3 regions of the Lysinibacillus sp. NPDC097279 genome follow, and region 2 is predicted to be linked to each of the others. Evidence: riboswitches for the same ligand, from Rfam matches in the RefSeq annotation. Region 2 holds a riboswitch; each other region holds the start of a gene.
The links. A riboswitch is a leader RNA that binds a small molecule or an ion and turns the genes downstream of it on or off. The one in region 2 is predicted to bind lysine.
Positions count from the first base shown of each region.

Region 1 (4,765 bases), on a different contig from region 2:
TTCAAAGCAGTTTTCTCAGCTTCTTCTTTCGAACGTTTTAACACTTTAACCTGTCCTACAGTACAATTTTTTAACACATTGTGATTATTAAACAAATTAAACTGTTGGAAAACCATTCCTAGATGCGTCCGATAAGCTTGAATGTTATGCTTTTCGTGTAAAATATTTTCCCCTTTATAAATAATTTCTCCGCCATTTGGTGTTTCAAGTAAATTGATGCAACGCAGAAGGGTTGATTTACCTGATCCTGATGAACCGATTAAACATACAACCTCTCCCTTTTCTACTTTAAAATTCACATCTTTTAATACTTGGTTACGACCAAATGATTTACTTAAATGATCTATTTGAATGATTGCCATTTGTTCGTTCCCCCTAGTCAATTTCTTTCAGTTGTTTTTGATATGCATCAGGTCCATCAAGACGTTTTTCTACATATAGCAAAATTCTTGAAGCCGTAAATGTCATGATGAAATAAAGCACACATGCGACAAAGAAAGATTCGAAATAACGGAAGTTATTACCCGAAATCGATTTTGTTTGGAAGAATAATTCCGTTACACTAATTACACTTAAAACAGCAGTATCTTTAATATTCATAATTAATTGGTTACCTGTTGCAGGTAAAATGTTACGTGCAACTTGCGGTAATACAACATGCATCATAATTTGCACATGCCCCATGCCAATCGCAGAAGCAGCCTCGTATTGTCCTTTATCGATTGAGACAATCCCACCACGTACGATTTCAGCCATATACGCACCCGTATTCAATGAAACGACTAAAATACCAGCAGTAATAAAGTGCATATCGATGCCAAAGGCAATATCTAGTCCGTAATATACGACCATTGCTTGTACAATCATTGGTGTACCACGGAAAAATTCAACATAGCATGTCAGTATAAAATTAATACATTTTAATAAAAAATGTTTTATATTTTTTTTACGAACTGGAATGGTATGCATAATCCCAATAAAAAATCCGATGAATGCACCAATAATTGTACTGATTGTTGAAATGAGTAACGTATAATACGCTCCTCGTAAAAACATTTGCCAGTTGTTTTCTATAATAGAAATAATCCATTCTAAACTCATGATGTTCCTCCTAACAACGTGTTGTTGCTTGATATCAATTATGCCTTAGCGAAATCATCTTTTCATTTGAATGAATAAGCTTTATTCAAATTATGTGACACACTTCTTAGACATGCATTATTCAGTTTGACTTTCTCTCTGAATTAACTAATTTATAATAGAGACTGTCCCAAAGTCACTTAAACTTTTGAAGTAAAGCACTGCTTGAATATGAAAAAATAGCATACGAGAAGACAGCTCAGTATACTATTTTTTCGATTAGGACAGCTCCAGTGATATTACTGTGCTGCTGGTTGTTGCAAAATAGCTTCTTCCATAATTTTTTGGCGATCATCTTCTGAAATACCTTTTAAAATTTCATTGATTTTTTCTAGACTCGCGTCACCTTTACGTAAACCTACTGCAATAGAAGTATTAGAAATATCTGTATCAAATCCTTCTTCAAATGATACAAATGTAAATTTATCATTAGCTGCTGCTGCTGAAATACCTTCTGGACGTTCAGCTACATAGCCATCAATTTTGCCAGCTTCAAGCGCTACACGCATTGCAGAGAAGTTTTCCATCGCTGTTTGCTTTTCTACACCTTTAATTTGATCGATAACATTATAGTTCGATGTATTTAGCTGAGATGTAACTTTTGCACCTGAGAAATCTTGAATTGATTTGGCATTTTCATACTTGCTACCTTTTTTAATAACCATTACGAAATCAGAAGTATAGTAGTTTTCAGTGAAATCAATTGTTTGTTTACGTTCTTCTGTTGGAGACATCCCTGCTACAATTGCATCAATTTTTTTGGATTGAAGCGCAGGTACTAAACCATCCCATTCCATTTTTACAACGACTAATTTTTTGCCTAAACCATCAGCGATTTTTTTCGCCATTTGTACATCATAGCCGCCTGCAAACTCTGCATTATCAGCAATTTTTACTGCGCCGTTAGAATCATCTTGCTGTGTCCAGTTAAATGGTGGATAACCTGCTTCCATCCCAATGCGGAATTCTCCACCGCTTTCATCCTTTGCACCATCTCCTGTTGCTTTTTCATCCTTGTCACTAGTACCACAAGCCGCTAACAGAATTGCTGTCATTGCTGTTAACATAAATAACAACCATTTTCTTTTCATCTAAAACTCCCCTTTTCTGTAAAAAAAATAAAGCAACTGTACAAAAAAAGACCTAAGTTCTGAACTTAGGTCTTACCTTTTATTGACAGTTGCCCAAATCCTCACTATAATTTCCATGTTTCCGAGATAGCACAACCTAGTAAACTGGAATTATATTTACTAGGACAGTCCTGCACTTATTCACTGCAGACCCAGCATAAAAGTACGAGCTCCTTTTATACTTCGGCGATATTTCCTTCTCCATTACGTCTTCGCTTGCTTTAACTCAGCAATGGACTAATAAATACCGCGCCTCTACCTCACGAAAAACAAAAGTGAGGTTTGTTTATTTTATTGTTATATAGATATTACTATAAAGCTAGCATATTCGTCAAGATAGTTTTATCATTTTTCTGACTAATGACAAAATTAGCCTATAATCCTTCTTAAATCCATAAATTAAGTAGAATATCATTAAAAATGTTTAGCATTATTTAACAAATTTTTATTATTAAAAACATTAATTATAAACCATAAGAATCTATTTTTAAGTTCAACAAAGGCCCTTTAGACCATGAAGTATTTTTTTCGAAAGTACATCTTAAATTAAACGAACTACAAAAAAACCCTACAAAACAGTTCATTTTGTAGGGTTTTAGCATGTCATTTATTGAATTAAGAATTTAATAATAAATCTTCTGGATTTTCAAGTAACTCTTTAACAGTTTTAAGGAAGCCTACAGAATCTTTACCATCGATAATACGGTGGTCATAAGATAATGCTAAGTACATCATTGGGCGAATTTCTACTTCACCATTTACTTCTACTGGGCGTTTTTTAATTGAGTGCATTCCTAAAATAGCCGCTTGTGTACCGTTCATAATAGGTGTTGACATTAATGAACCGAATACACCGCCATTTGTAATTGTGAATGAACCACCTTGAAGATCAGCTAAACCTAATTTTTTATCGCGTGCTTTTTTAGCTAGGTCTGCAATTGAATCCTCAATTTCAGCGAAGTTTTTACGGTCTGCATCACGAACAACTGGTACTACTAAACCTTCTTCAGTTGATACAGCTACACCAATATCAAAGAAGTTATTTAAGTGAATTTCATCGCCAACGATTTGAGCATTCACATAAGGGTACTTTTTAAGTGCTGCAACAACAGCTTTTGTGAAGAATGACATGAAACCAAGTTTAGAGCCTGTAGACTCAAAGAATTGATCTTTTTTACGAGAACGTAATGCCATAACATTAGTCATATCAACTTCATTGAATGTTGTAAGCATAGCAGTCGATTGCTTAACTTCTAATAGACGTTTAGCAATTGTTTGACGACGACGGCTCATTTTTTCAACTGTTACACGTGAATTATCAACAGCTACTGCTGCTTGTGGCGCTGCAGCTGGTTTAGCTTGAGGTGCTGCTACAGGTGCTGTACCGTGAGCTGCAACATCTTGTACACGTACACGACCTTGTGGATCAACTGGAGATACAGCTGCAAGATCGATTCCTTTTTCACGAGCAAGTTTACGTGCTGCAGGAGATGCAATTACACGTTCGCCAGAAGTTTCTTCCACAACAGGTGCTGCTGCTGGTGTTGGTGTTGGTGCTGCTACAGCTTGAGCAGCCGCTGGTGTTGGAGCTTCTGCAACTGGTGTTGCTGCTGGTGCAGGTGCCGCACCTTCGCCCGCTTCTACAACTGCGATTACTTGGCCTACAAGAACAGTATCGCCTTCTTCAGCTAAAATTTGTGTTAACACCCCAGCTTCTTCAGAAATGATTTCAGCATTTACTTTATCTGTTTCAAGTTCAACGATGAATTCACCTTTTTCCACGCGGTCGCCCACTTTTTTAACCCACTGTGCAATACTACCTTCTGTAATCGATTCTGCTAATTCAGGGACTTTAATTTCAGCCACTTTCATTTCCTCCTTTGATTAACGTGCATGCGTTTCATGCACATAAAGGGCTACCGCCTTAGGCAATGTAGCCCAGCTTCCAGTAATAATGATATGTTTAGTTTACTTTTACCGTTTCAGCAACTGCTTCTTCAATTAGAGCTGATTGAGCTGCTTTATGAGAATCTGCATCACCTTCTGAAGTTGAGCTCATTGCAGGACGACCTACATAACGAAGCTTTTTACCTTCAGATAGTTCATATAATGTTTCCAATGCGTAATTCCAAGTACCTTGGTTTTTAGGTTCTTCTTGTACCCATACAATTTCTTTAACATTTGGATACTTAGCAATAATATCAGCAACTTGCGTCGTTGGGAATGGGTAAAGTTGCTCTACACGAACAATGTGTAAGTGATCGAAGCCTTCTCCATCTTTCACGCGGTCTGCTAGGTCAATCATTACTTTACCAGTACCTAATACAATTCGTTCAACAGATTTAGTTTTTGAGCCTAAACCTGGTTGTTCGATTACTTCTTGGAATGCGCCATTTGCTAATTGTTCAGCATTTGCTGCAGCTAATGGATGACGAAGTAATGATTTTGGTGATACAACAACTAATGGACGCACACCTTCTGTTTCTAACATTGCT
Region 1 is NZ_JBIWDA010000001.1:1,177,742-1,182,506, reverse strand. Features, by position in the region: gene ACIQ1H_RS06010 (amino acid ABC transporter ATP-binding protein) at 1-362, opposite strand, end outside; gene ACIQ1H_RS06005 (amino acid ABC transporter permease) at 376-1,101, opposite strand; gene ACIQ1H_RS06000 (transporter substrate-binding domain-containing protein) at 1,380-2,231, opposite strand; lysine riboswitch at 2,351-2,536, opposite strand; gene odhB (2-oxoglutarate dehydrogenase complex dihydrolipoyllysine-residue succinyltransferase) at 2,886-4,136, opposite strand; gene ACIQ1H_RS05990 (2-oxoglutarate dehydrogenase E1 component) at 4,234-4,765, opposite strand, start outside.
Region 1: it holds a riboswitch for lysine, as region 2 does, so the genes downstream of both, ACIQ1H_RS06000 (transporter substrate-binding domain-containing protein) here and ACIQ1H_RS20175 (cysteine hydrolase family protein) in region 2, are expected to answer to the same signal.

Region 2 (4,765 bases):
GCTTCTACTTTTTTATTTATTGCAAAAGAAAGAATAAGCAGCAAAGGTATCATTCTTTTTCATAGCGAAATAATGCCATCAATCGAACTCTTTTTGTTGCGCTGTTGTTGTCCGCTTGCGAAGGTATTTTATAAATCCGAAAAAGTGGGTGGTTTCTTCTTGAATCCTTTCGTCGTAATGAAAGCATAAATAAAACCGATTGCTAGCCACAAAAAGCCTATCTTCAATGTCATCGGTGATAAATTAATAAATAAGTAGAAACAAATACCGAATCCTAACCCTGGAATTAATAAGTATCGAATTATTTTCTTTTCTTTTTTTCGGAAGAAGTAATATACGATTACTGATAAGTTCACAAACATAAATCCTGTCAGGCCACCAAAGTTCATTAATTCTGCTACGAAATTCGCTGATAAAAACAGCGCTCCTAAAACACTAATGACACACATTAATAAAATATTGTATATTGGTGTTTGATATTTTGGATGTAAATGTGTGAAAAACTTTTTGGAAAGTACCTCATCACGCCCCATACTGAACATTAAACGAGATGCACTTGCTTGACCTGTTAAACCAGCTGTTATTGTCGATACAATAATCGCAACGGTATAAAGCGTTGCAAGAACGGCACCACCTGCTTTTTCCGCTATATCAAATAGAGCCGTATCAGCTGAGCTAAAGTTTGTCACATCAGGCCATACGAGCTGTGCTACATAAGCTTGTCCAATAAAAATAAGTCCTCCAATTAAACAAGCTAAAATAGCTGCCTTCCAAATATCATCTTTTGGATTAACTGCCTCTTCTGAAAGTGTTGTAATCGAATCAAACCCTAAAAACGAAAAGCAGGCCATTGCTGCACCAGAAATAATGGCAGACATAACGAATTTTTCATCGTTGAAGAATGGTACAACAGAAAAGAGCGACGTACTACTTTCCCCACCAACAATTGTCTTCACACAAAAAATTACGAAAATAACGACTACAATTCCCATAAATATAACGAGGATTTGATTTGTTTTTGCAGCGATACCAATCCCTAGAATATTTACAGTCGTAATAATACCTGCAATTAATAAGACCCATACCCAATACGGAACAGATGGTATTAATGCATTCGCATATGAGGCACCAACCATAAATACAATAAGGGGCACTAAAACATAGTCCATAAACATTGCCCACCCTGCAAAAAAGCCTAAATGTGGATTAATTGCACGTTGCGTATATGTATAAGTGGATCCTCCATTTGGAAAAACAGCAGCCATTCGGCCATAACTATAGGCAGAAAACATCATGGCAACCATCGCAATCAAGTAAGCTAATGGCAACATGCCACCTGTAGACTCTGCTGCAAAGCCATAAATATAAGCTGGCGCAATCGGTGTCATAAAAGCAATACCATATATGACTAAATCTTTTAATGTTAAAACACGTTTTAACTGTGGTGTATGATCATTGGCTGTTTGACTCATAGTCTATTTCCTCTCACACATTCACTGGATTGCTTTTTGCTAGTTCTTCCGTTACTAAATCAATTACTTCATCAGTGCTCATCACTTGGCAATAAATTTGATTCATAATCATAATTTCTGCATCATGAAGCTGTTGCGTTGCAGCTGCACATGCATCTTCAACTAAAATAACTTCAAAGCCTGCATCAGCTAAGCTGCGAACGGTTGAAGCAACACATTGGTCCGTTACAACACCTGTACAAACTACTGTTTCAATGCCCATATTGCGCAGTAAAAATTCATAATTCGTTCCACTTAATACGCTATCTGTCGTTTTATTAACTACAATTTCATCATCAAGTGGCTTTAACTCCTCCACCATCTCCGCTCCAGGATCACCGATTGGCAATAAAATATTGTTCCAACCTGGACGGCGTTGTACTGGAGAACGATCTCGTCCATCTTTATGATGGCAAGCAATACGACCAAATGTTACTTCTAATTTATTTGTACGGAAAAACTCTAAAAGCTTTTTATTGTTCGGAATTGTTAAAGTGTCGATACGATTAAAGAAGTATTCCCATTGTTCAAACATGCCCTTTTCTCTTGCAACTTGTGCATCTAATCCATCTCGGCTAATAAACTGATGTTGCATGTCTACGATTAGTAATGCTGTTTTATCTGGGTTCACGTTTATTTTTTGACCGTCAGTCGGTAAAAATTCATAATATAATGTTGATGTATTTTCCATAATAATTCCTCCAAATTCCCTCTATTTCCGATATGTTATAGGTAAATAAAAAGACAGATTCTTTGTGCAAAAGAATCTGTCTAACACAAAAATGATCTACTCATTTAGAAACTAAAAATGAATCGACCATTTAAAATTCCCACTGTTTGTCTAAACAGAGATAGCACAACTTCATAAACACGAATGTTTACGAAGACAGTCCTGCAGCTATTCGCTACAGACCCAGCATATGATGGCGAGAACTCACCATACACTTCGGCGACATTTCCTTCTACCTAATCTCTTCGTCTTCTCGGACTCCATTAGGTACTGTTAACTGTCGCGCCTCTACCTCACTATCGGAAAAGTGAGGTTTATTTAATTGTTTGAAATAATTATATTATTGCATTTTTTCTATGTCAACGATAAATTTACTATATTTCATAAGATTTGTTGTGCCTCATTATAAAAAAATGACAAATAAAACGCTTTCATACAATAATGAAATGAAATAAATATAACAATAATCGAATAATAATTTTATAGCAATTTATTCTTCCGAGTTCCTGCTCTTTCAGTTTGATGGATAAAGCTTCAAAGCAATTCCTGTTTTATAAAAGTCTTATAAAAAAACCACCAATTAAAACGCAAAGGCATTTTAATTGATGGTTAAATCAATGTTATATAGTTTCGCTTACATTCGCTATATTCTCTTTTTTGAGCATTAACATCACAATAAAGGAAATACAATATAAGCCTGCTAAGTAGAGCATCGCAACTTTCATATCATAACTTTGTAAAATATAGCCGACAAGGATAGGTGAAAAACCGCCTATCGCTCGTCCAAAGTTAAAGATTGTGTTTGTTGCCGTACTTCGAATTTGAACGGGATATAGACTACCAATCAACGCTCCATATCCAGCGAACATGCCATTTGAGAAGAATCCAACAATTGCGCCACCAATTAGAACACCCACACTACCAGTAGCATAAGAGTATAAGAATACAGCGCATGCTGAGGCAATAAGGAACACACCAAAGGCACGCTTTGCGCCAAATCGGTCTAAAAATAGTCCAAAGGTTAACATACCAACAATCATGCCTACTGCTGTACTAATTGTCCAAATGGCAGAGCTTGAAACAGATAAACCTTGCGACTGTTGCAGCATCGATGGTAACCAAATCATTAATCCGTTATAACCTGCAATTTGAACTGTTGCCATTATAATTAGTGAAATTGTTGTAATCGCTGTTCGTGGCGTTTCAAACAATTGTACCAACTTACCCTTTTCAGCTTTCTTACTAGCCTTTTTATTTTTCTGAGCGGCAAGCCACTCAGGAGATTCGTCTAAATTTTTTCTTACGATAAAGGCAAAAATAACAGGTACTACTCCAACAAAGAATAATGCTCTCCATCCTAAAGTAGGAAGAATGATTGCACTTAGTAATGCTGCTAAAATAACGCCATACTGCGCACCTACACTGACATAGGAAGATGCACGCCCTTGTTTATTTTTCGGCCATGCTTCTGCAACTAGCGCCATACCAATACCGTATTCTCCCCCAGCACCTATTCCTGCAATAAATCTAAATAGATACACTTGTTCAATGCTTGTAGCTAATCCTGTTAAAGCCGTACCAATGGCAAACAAGAGGACGGTATACGTAAAGACCTTTACCCTGCCATACTTATCTGCTAAAACGCCGAAAACAATTCCTCCTAATAGCATCCCTACATTCGTGATAGAAGAAATAAGTCCTCCCGTTGCTAAATCAATGTTAAATTCCGCAATAATCATTGTCATCGCAAAGGAGATAAACATGATGTCCATACCCTCTAATGTTAAACCAGCTACCGATGCGACCACGGTTTTTTTTCGATAATCCATTCTACTCTCCTCCAGTATGTTCTAGATGAAATAAATCTCTTTTATTTACGAATGAATGGATGTATCTATATAAATATAACGTTTCCATTCTCCTTTTAAGCCTCACGGGACTTCCTTTAAAAGAGGTACGTTAGTTGTGTAATCACAGCTAAAATGCAAAATAAATGCCCTTTCGTCAGATTGGACAAAAGGGCATGAATAAACAAAGATATTATAAAAATAATAACTTAAAACATCATATAGCCCTTCTCAGCCTCTCTGGACCGTATTAAAGGTAAATTATTTCAAAAGCTATCTTAGCAAAGTTATCTATATTTTCATACAAGAAAATTTTGGTAAAAACAGCTTGAAGGCTTTTCTAGTATGGCTTTAAGCTTATATAAAAAAATTTTAAACAGTTGCTCACACGGAAAAAACAACTCGTCAGTTCAAAAAAAAGAACGAATTTTCTCCTCGAAAATTCGTTCTTTTACATTATGCTAATTCCAACCAAGCAACCGCCTCACAATGCGTGGAGTGTATGTGGCAACATAAGGGATGTTGGTGGGTTTACAATAATGGCTAGGTTCCTATTTCAGTGGGATCTAGCCTATTTTCATTATAAACATTTGCTAAATTAACATAAGTTCGCAAGACATATAAAGGACTTAATTCGTAACTCTCCTTCAAAAAACTAATTGCATCTCGATAATTCT
Region 2 is NZ_JBIWDA010000007.1:50,293-55,057, reverse strand. Features, by position in the region: gene ACIQ1H_RS20180 (APC family permease) at 129-1,472, opposite strand; gene ACIQ1H_RS20175 (cysteine hydrolase family protein) at 1,486-2,202, opposite strand; lysine riboswitch at 2,356-2,540, opposite strand; gene ACIQ1H_RS20170 (MFS transporter) at 2,862-4,070, opposite strand.

Region 3 (4,765 bases), on a different contig from region 2:
TTTAATGGTAAAACCTCAGCCTTCCAAGCTGATGTCGTGAGTTCGATTCTCATCACCCGCTCCAAAGAGGGCCTATAGCTCAGCTGGTTAGAGCGCACGCCTGATAAGCGTGAGGTCGATGGTTCGAGTCCATTTAGGCCCATAAAAAAATTATTCCGAAGTAGCTCAGTTGGTAGTAGCACCTGACTGTTAATCAGGTTGTCGCAGGTTCGAGTCCTGCCTTCGGAGCCATGGCCCCTTGGTCAAGCGGTTAAGACACCGCCCTTTCACGGCGGTAACACGGGTTCGAATCCCGTAGGGGTCATCTAGTAAAGCATGTAGCATATTGTTGCTACATGCTTTTTCTTTGTAATTTTTTAAGCTTTTCATTTAGTTTTTATAAAATTTTGATGGAGAATTTTTGACTATCGATTTAAATTTGAACAAAGTATTTCATATATAAAAGATGTATGTTTTCTGATGAATTTTTTCATGGAGAATTTATTTCTATTCATCTAATATGAGGGTAGATGGAGGAAAACGACATGAAACTACAAGAGATACAACGTTTTTTAACACTTTATCAAATGGAACAAAATGAGTCTGCACAATGGCTAACAAATAGATTACAGCAAGTTGAAAATGAAGGACAATATATTCCTTCAACAGAGGAGCTTACTTTTGGTGCGCGAGTAGCTTGGCGTAATAGTAATAAATGTATCGGGAGATTATTTTGGCAATCACTCCATGTTGAGGATGCCCGTGATATTTTAGATGAGCAAGGGATATTTGAGAAGTTGTTATGTCATATTCGATATGCGACAAATGGTGGTAAAATTCGGCCAACAATAACGGTATTTGCATCTGGTAGAGTAAAAATTTGGAATCATCAGTTGATCCGTTATGCAGGCTATGAGACGGAAGCTGGCATTGTTGGTGACCCACATTCTGTACCATTTACAAGAGTATGTGAATCGCTAGGCTGGCAGGGCGAGGGCACAGCATTTGATGTGTTACCACTCGTTATCCAGGTGGATGACCGTAAACCACAATTGTTTTCAATACCACGTGAAGATGTACTAGAAGTTGTAATTCGCCATCCTGAGCACCCACAAGTGGAGGAACTAGCGTTGAAATGGTACGCGGTGCCGATTATTTCAAGCATGCGTTTTCAAATGGCTGGAATCGACTTTCAAGCCGCTCCTTTCAATGGTTGGTATATGGGGACAGAAATTGGGGCACGTAATTTAGCTGATAGTGATCGTTATAATATGTTGCCGAAAATCGCCGAAATTTTTGGGCTCGATACGACTAAGCAAGCATCGCTTTGGCGTGATCGCTCATTAGTTGAATTAAATATTGCTGTACTGTATTCCTTTAAAGAAGATGGTGTAAGTATAGTCGATCATCATACTGCTGCACAGCAATTTAAGTTATTTGAAGAAGCTGAGCAGAAGGCAGGTCGCGACTTAACAGGCAACTGGACTTGGTTGATTCCCCCATTATCACCTGCAACAACGCATATTTTTCATAAGCCTTATGTCAATGTTTATAATACACCGAATTTCTTTTATCAAAAACCGCCTTATTAAAAATGTAAAAAAGCAGCTCATAGTAGGATGAGCTGCTTTTTTTAATTTATATATTCGTTTCTAGAAGCTCTAAATGAGCAGAAGAATAGTAATACTGCAACGACAACGAATAGCCAGCCAGCGATGTTCCAACCGCCAAATAAATCATGTAGGTAACCAAATAAAATAGGGCCTACTGCGGCTAATAAATAGCCTAATGATTGTGCAAAGCCCGATAAATCAGCTGCTTCAAATGCCGTACGAGTACGAAGAGTAAAGAACATCATTGCAAGTGAAAATGAAGCGCCACCTGCTAATCCTAGCAATATCATCCACAATACAGCAAGATTAGTCCATTCCATGACAAGGCCAGTAAAGCCGACAATATAAAAAGCAGTAAACATCAAAACGAGAGGTCGTTGTGATGTCATTTTACTAGCGATAATTGGTACGGCTAGAGCCATAGGTACTTGGGAAATTTGCATGATTGAGAACATCCAACCTGCACGATCTGCTGCTATTCCTTGGGCAATATAAATTTCAGGAATCCAAGCTGCAGTTGTATAAAATAATAGCGATTGTAAACCCATTGCGCCAGTGACTGCCCAAGTAACTGGTGATTTCCACAGGGGTATACGAGTTTTCGTAGTAGCTACAGTTGGTTCAGGCTTATTAAATTTTAATTGTGGAATCCAAATTAAAATAGTCACGACGACAAGAGCTATAGCGATGGCAAGTGCACCTTGCCAGCCAAGAGATGCATTGGCTATAGGATAACTAATACCAGCACCAATACCAGCCGTTAAGTTCATGGACATTGTGAAGAATGCCATTAGTAAACCAACATGATAAGGGAATTTTAATTTAAGTAACCCTGGGATGAGGACGTTACCAAATGAAATAGCTACACCTATTATCATTGTACCGAATACGAGTAACCCTGTTGTTCCAAGTGAGCGCAGTACAATCCCAAGTGCTAATAAAATGGTTGATAGAAAAAGAGTTAATTCTAGTCCTAGTTTTCTTGCAACGATTGGGGCAATAGGTGACACTAGTGCGAATGCAAGCAATGGAATTGTTGTTAAAAAGCCTGCAAGTACGTTAGATATACCGAGATCCTCACGAATGAAGGAAATAATTGGGCCTACAACCGTTAATGGCATACGTAATGTCGAAGCAAGAAAAATTACACCGATAACTAATAAGAGCGTTGTGCCCTTCCAGTTAATCTTTCTGCTAGGATAAGTAGATTCTTCGTTAGTTGTCAAAATAAGTACCTCCCTGATAGAACAGTTATAATTCGAACCACTATAACACTTTATCACATTAATAAAAATAGTAGAATATTCATAAAATACAGAACATTAATCGTTTTATTGAAATGTCTTAGGTCGTATGTTAAACTAAGACACATCATAAATTTAATAATTATATGCCTCATGTTTGTATTGAGGTAGAGGTCGCGGTATTTATAAGTAAGCTAGTGGAGATGACAAGCATTGAAGATGTTAGCTGAAAGGAAATATTGCCGAAGCGTGAGGGGACTTGAAAACCTCATGCTGGGGCTGTCTCCGAAAGGAACAGAACTGTCACGTTGGACAACGTGTTGTGCTATCATTTTGAAGAAACAGAGGATTTACTTAGCCATCACAACGTTCATGTGATGGCATTTTTTTGCCTCTTATAAAAGGAAGGAAGCTTTAACGTGAGTGAAATTAAAGTTAATCAGCTCGGTCATAAAGCACCAGAGTTGAAAAAAGAATTAAAAAGCCGCCATATAACAATGATTTCGTTAGGTGGTACTATCGGAACTGGGCTATTTCTAGCGAGTGGTGGTGCTATAGCACAGGCTGGACCAGGTGGTGCACTTCTTGCTTATGCATTAATCGGCATTATGGTGTACTTTTTAATGACAAGCTTGGGTGAAATGGCAGCTTATATGCCGTCATCAGGTTCATTTAGTACGTATGCAACAAAATTTGTAGATCCCGCGCTTGGCTTTGCACTTGGCTGGAACTACTGGTATAACTGGGCGATTACAATTGCCGCTGAAATTGCAGCAGTTTCTCTTATAATGAAGTATTGGTTCCCAGACAGCTCTTCGGCACTATGGACAGTCATATTTATTGCGATCGTACTAACATTCAATTTACTTTCTGTAAAAAGCTATGGTGAAAGTGAATATTGGTTTGCCATGATAAAAGTTGCTACTGTTATTGTTTTCATTATCGTCAGTCTATTGATGATTTTTGGTATTTTAGGAGGACAAGCACCAGTCGGCTTTACGAATTTCTTTATAAGTGATGGTCCATTCCATGGTGGCTTCCTTGCTACATTCGGCATATTTCTAGCAGCAGGCTTCTCGTTCCAAGGGACAGAGCTATTAGGAATTACCGCTGGGGAAACTGATGATCCTGGTAAAAATATTCCGAAAGCGGTTAAGTCAGTCTTTTGGCGAATTATTTTATTTTACATTTTAGCCATTGCAGCAATTGGGATGTTAATTCCATTTACAGATGCTCGTTTATTATCTGAAGATATTGCTGTTTCACCATTCACACTAGTGTTTGACCGCTTAGGTATTGCCTTTGCTGCATCATTAATGAATGCCATTATTTTAACAGCGATGTTGTCTGCAGGTAATTCGGGGTTATATGCGTCATCACGTATGTTATGGCAATTAGCAGTAGATGGACACGCACCTAAAATTTTCGCAAAGCTTAGCCGTCGTGGAATTCCGATTTACGCATTACTGCTAACATTAGCAGTCGGTTGCCTAGCATTTTTAGCATCATTCTTTGGTGATGGCGTTGTCTATATGTGGCTTTTAAACGCTTCAGGGATGTCAGGCTTCATTGCATGGCTTGGTATTGCATTTAGTCATTATCGCTTCCGTAGAGCGTATGAAGCGCAAGGCTTAGACCTAAAATTACTACCATATAAAGCAAAGCTGTATCCATTCGGACCACTCTTTGCATTTACATTGTGTATGATTGTTGTAATTGGTCAAAATTATACAGCTTTCACAGGTGATTCAGTTGACTGGTATGGTGTCCTTGTTTCTTATATCGGGATACCACTGTTTATCGCCTTGTGGTTGGGCTATAAAATAAAACATAAAACGAAAATGATTCCACTGCAACAGTGTGATTTAAAAGTAGAAAAATAGAAATGAAAGCTGTCCTATCAATTAGAGGGCAGCTTTTTTTATTTGC
Region 3 is NZ_JBIWDA010000003.1:1,904-6,668, forward strand. Features, by position in the region: tRNA gene ACIQ1H_RS13795 (tRNA-Gly) at 1-64, shown strand, start outside; tRNA gene ACIQ1H_RS13800 (tRNA-Ile) at 69-142, shown strand; tRNA gene ACIQ1H_RS13805 (tRNA-Asn) at 155-231, shown strand; tRNA gene ACIQ1H_RS13810 (tRNA-Glu) at 233-304, shown strand; gene ACIQ1H_RS13815 (nitric oxide synthase oxygenase) at 525-1,571, shown strand; gene ACIQ1H_RS13820 (CynX/NimT family MFS transporter) at 1,613-2,818, opposite strand; lysine riboswitch at 2,997-3,172, shown strand; gene ACIQ1H_RS13825 (amino acid permease) at 3,256-4,719, shown strand.
Region 3: it holds a riboswitch for lysine, as region 2 does, so the genes downstream of both, ACIQ1H_RS13825 (amino acid permease) here and ACIQ1H_RS20175 (cysteine hydrolase family protein) in region 2, are expected to answer to the same signal.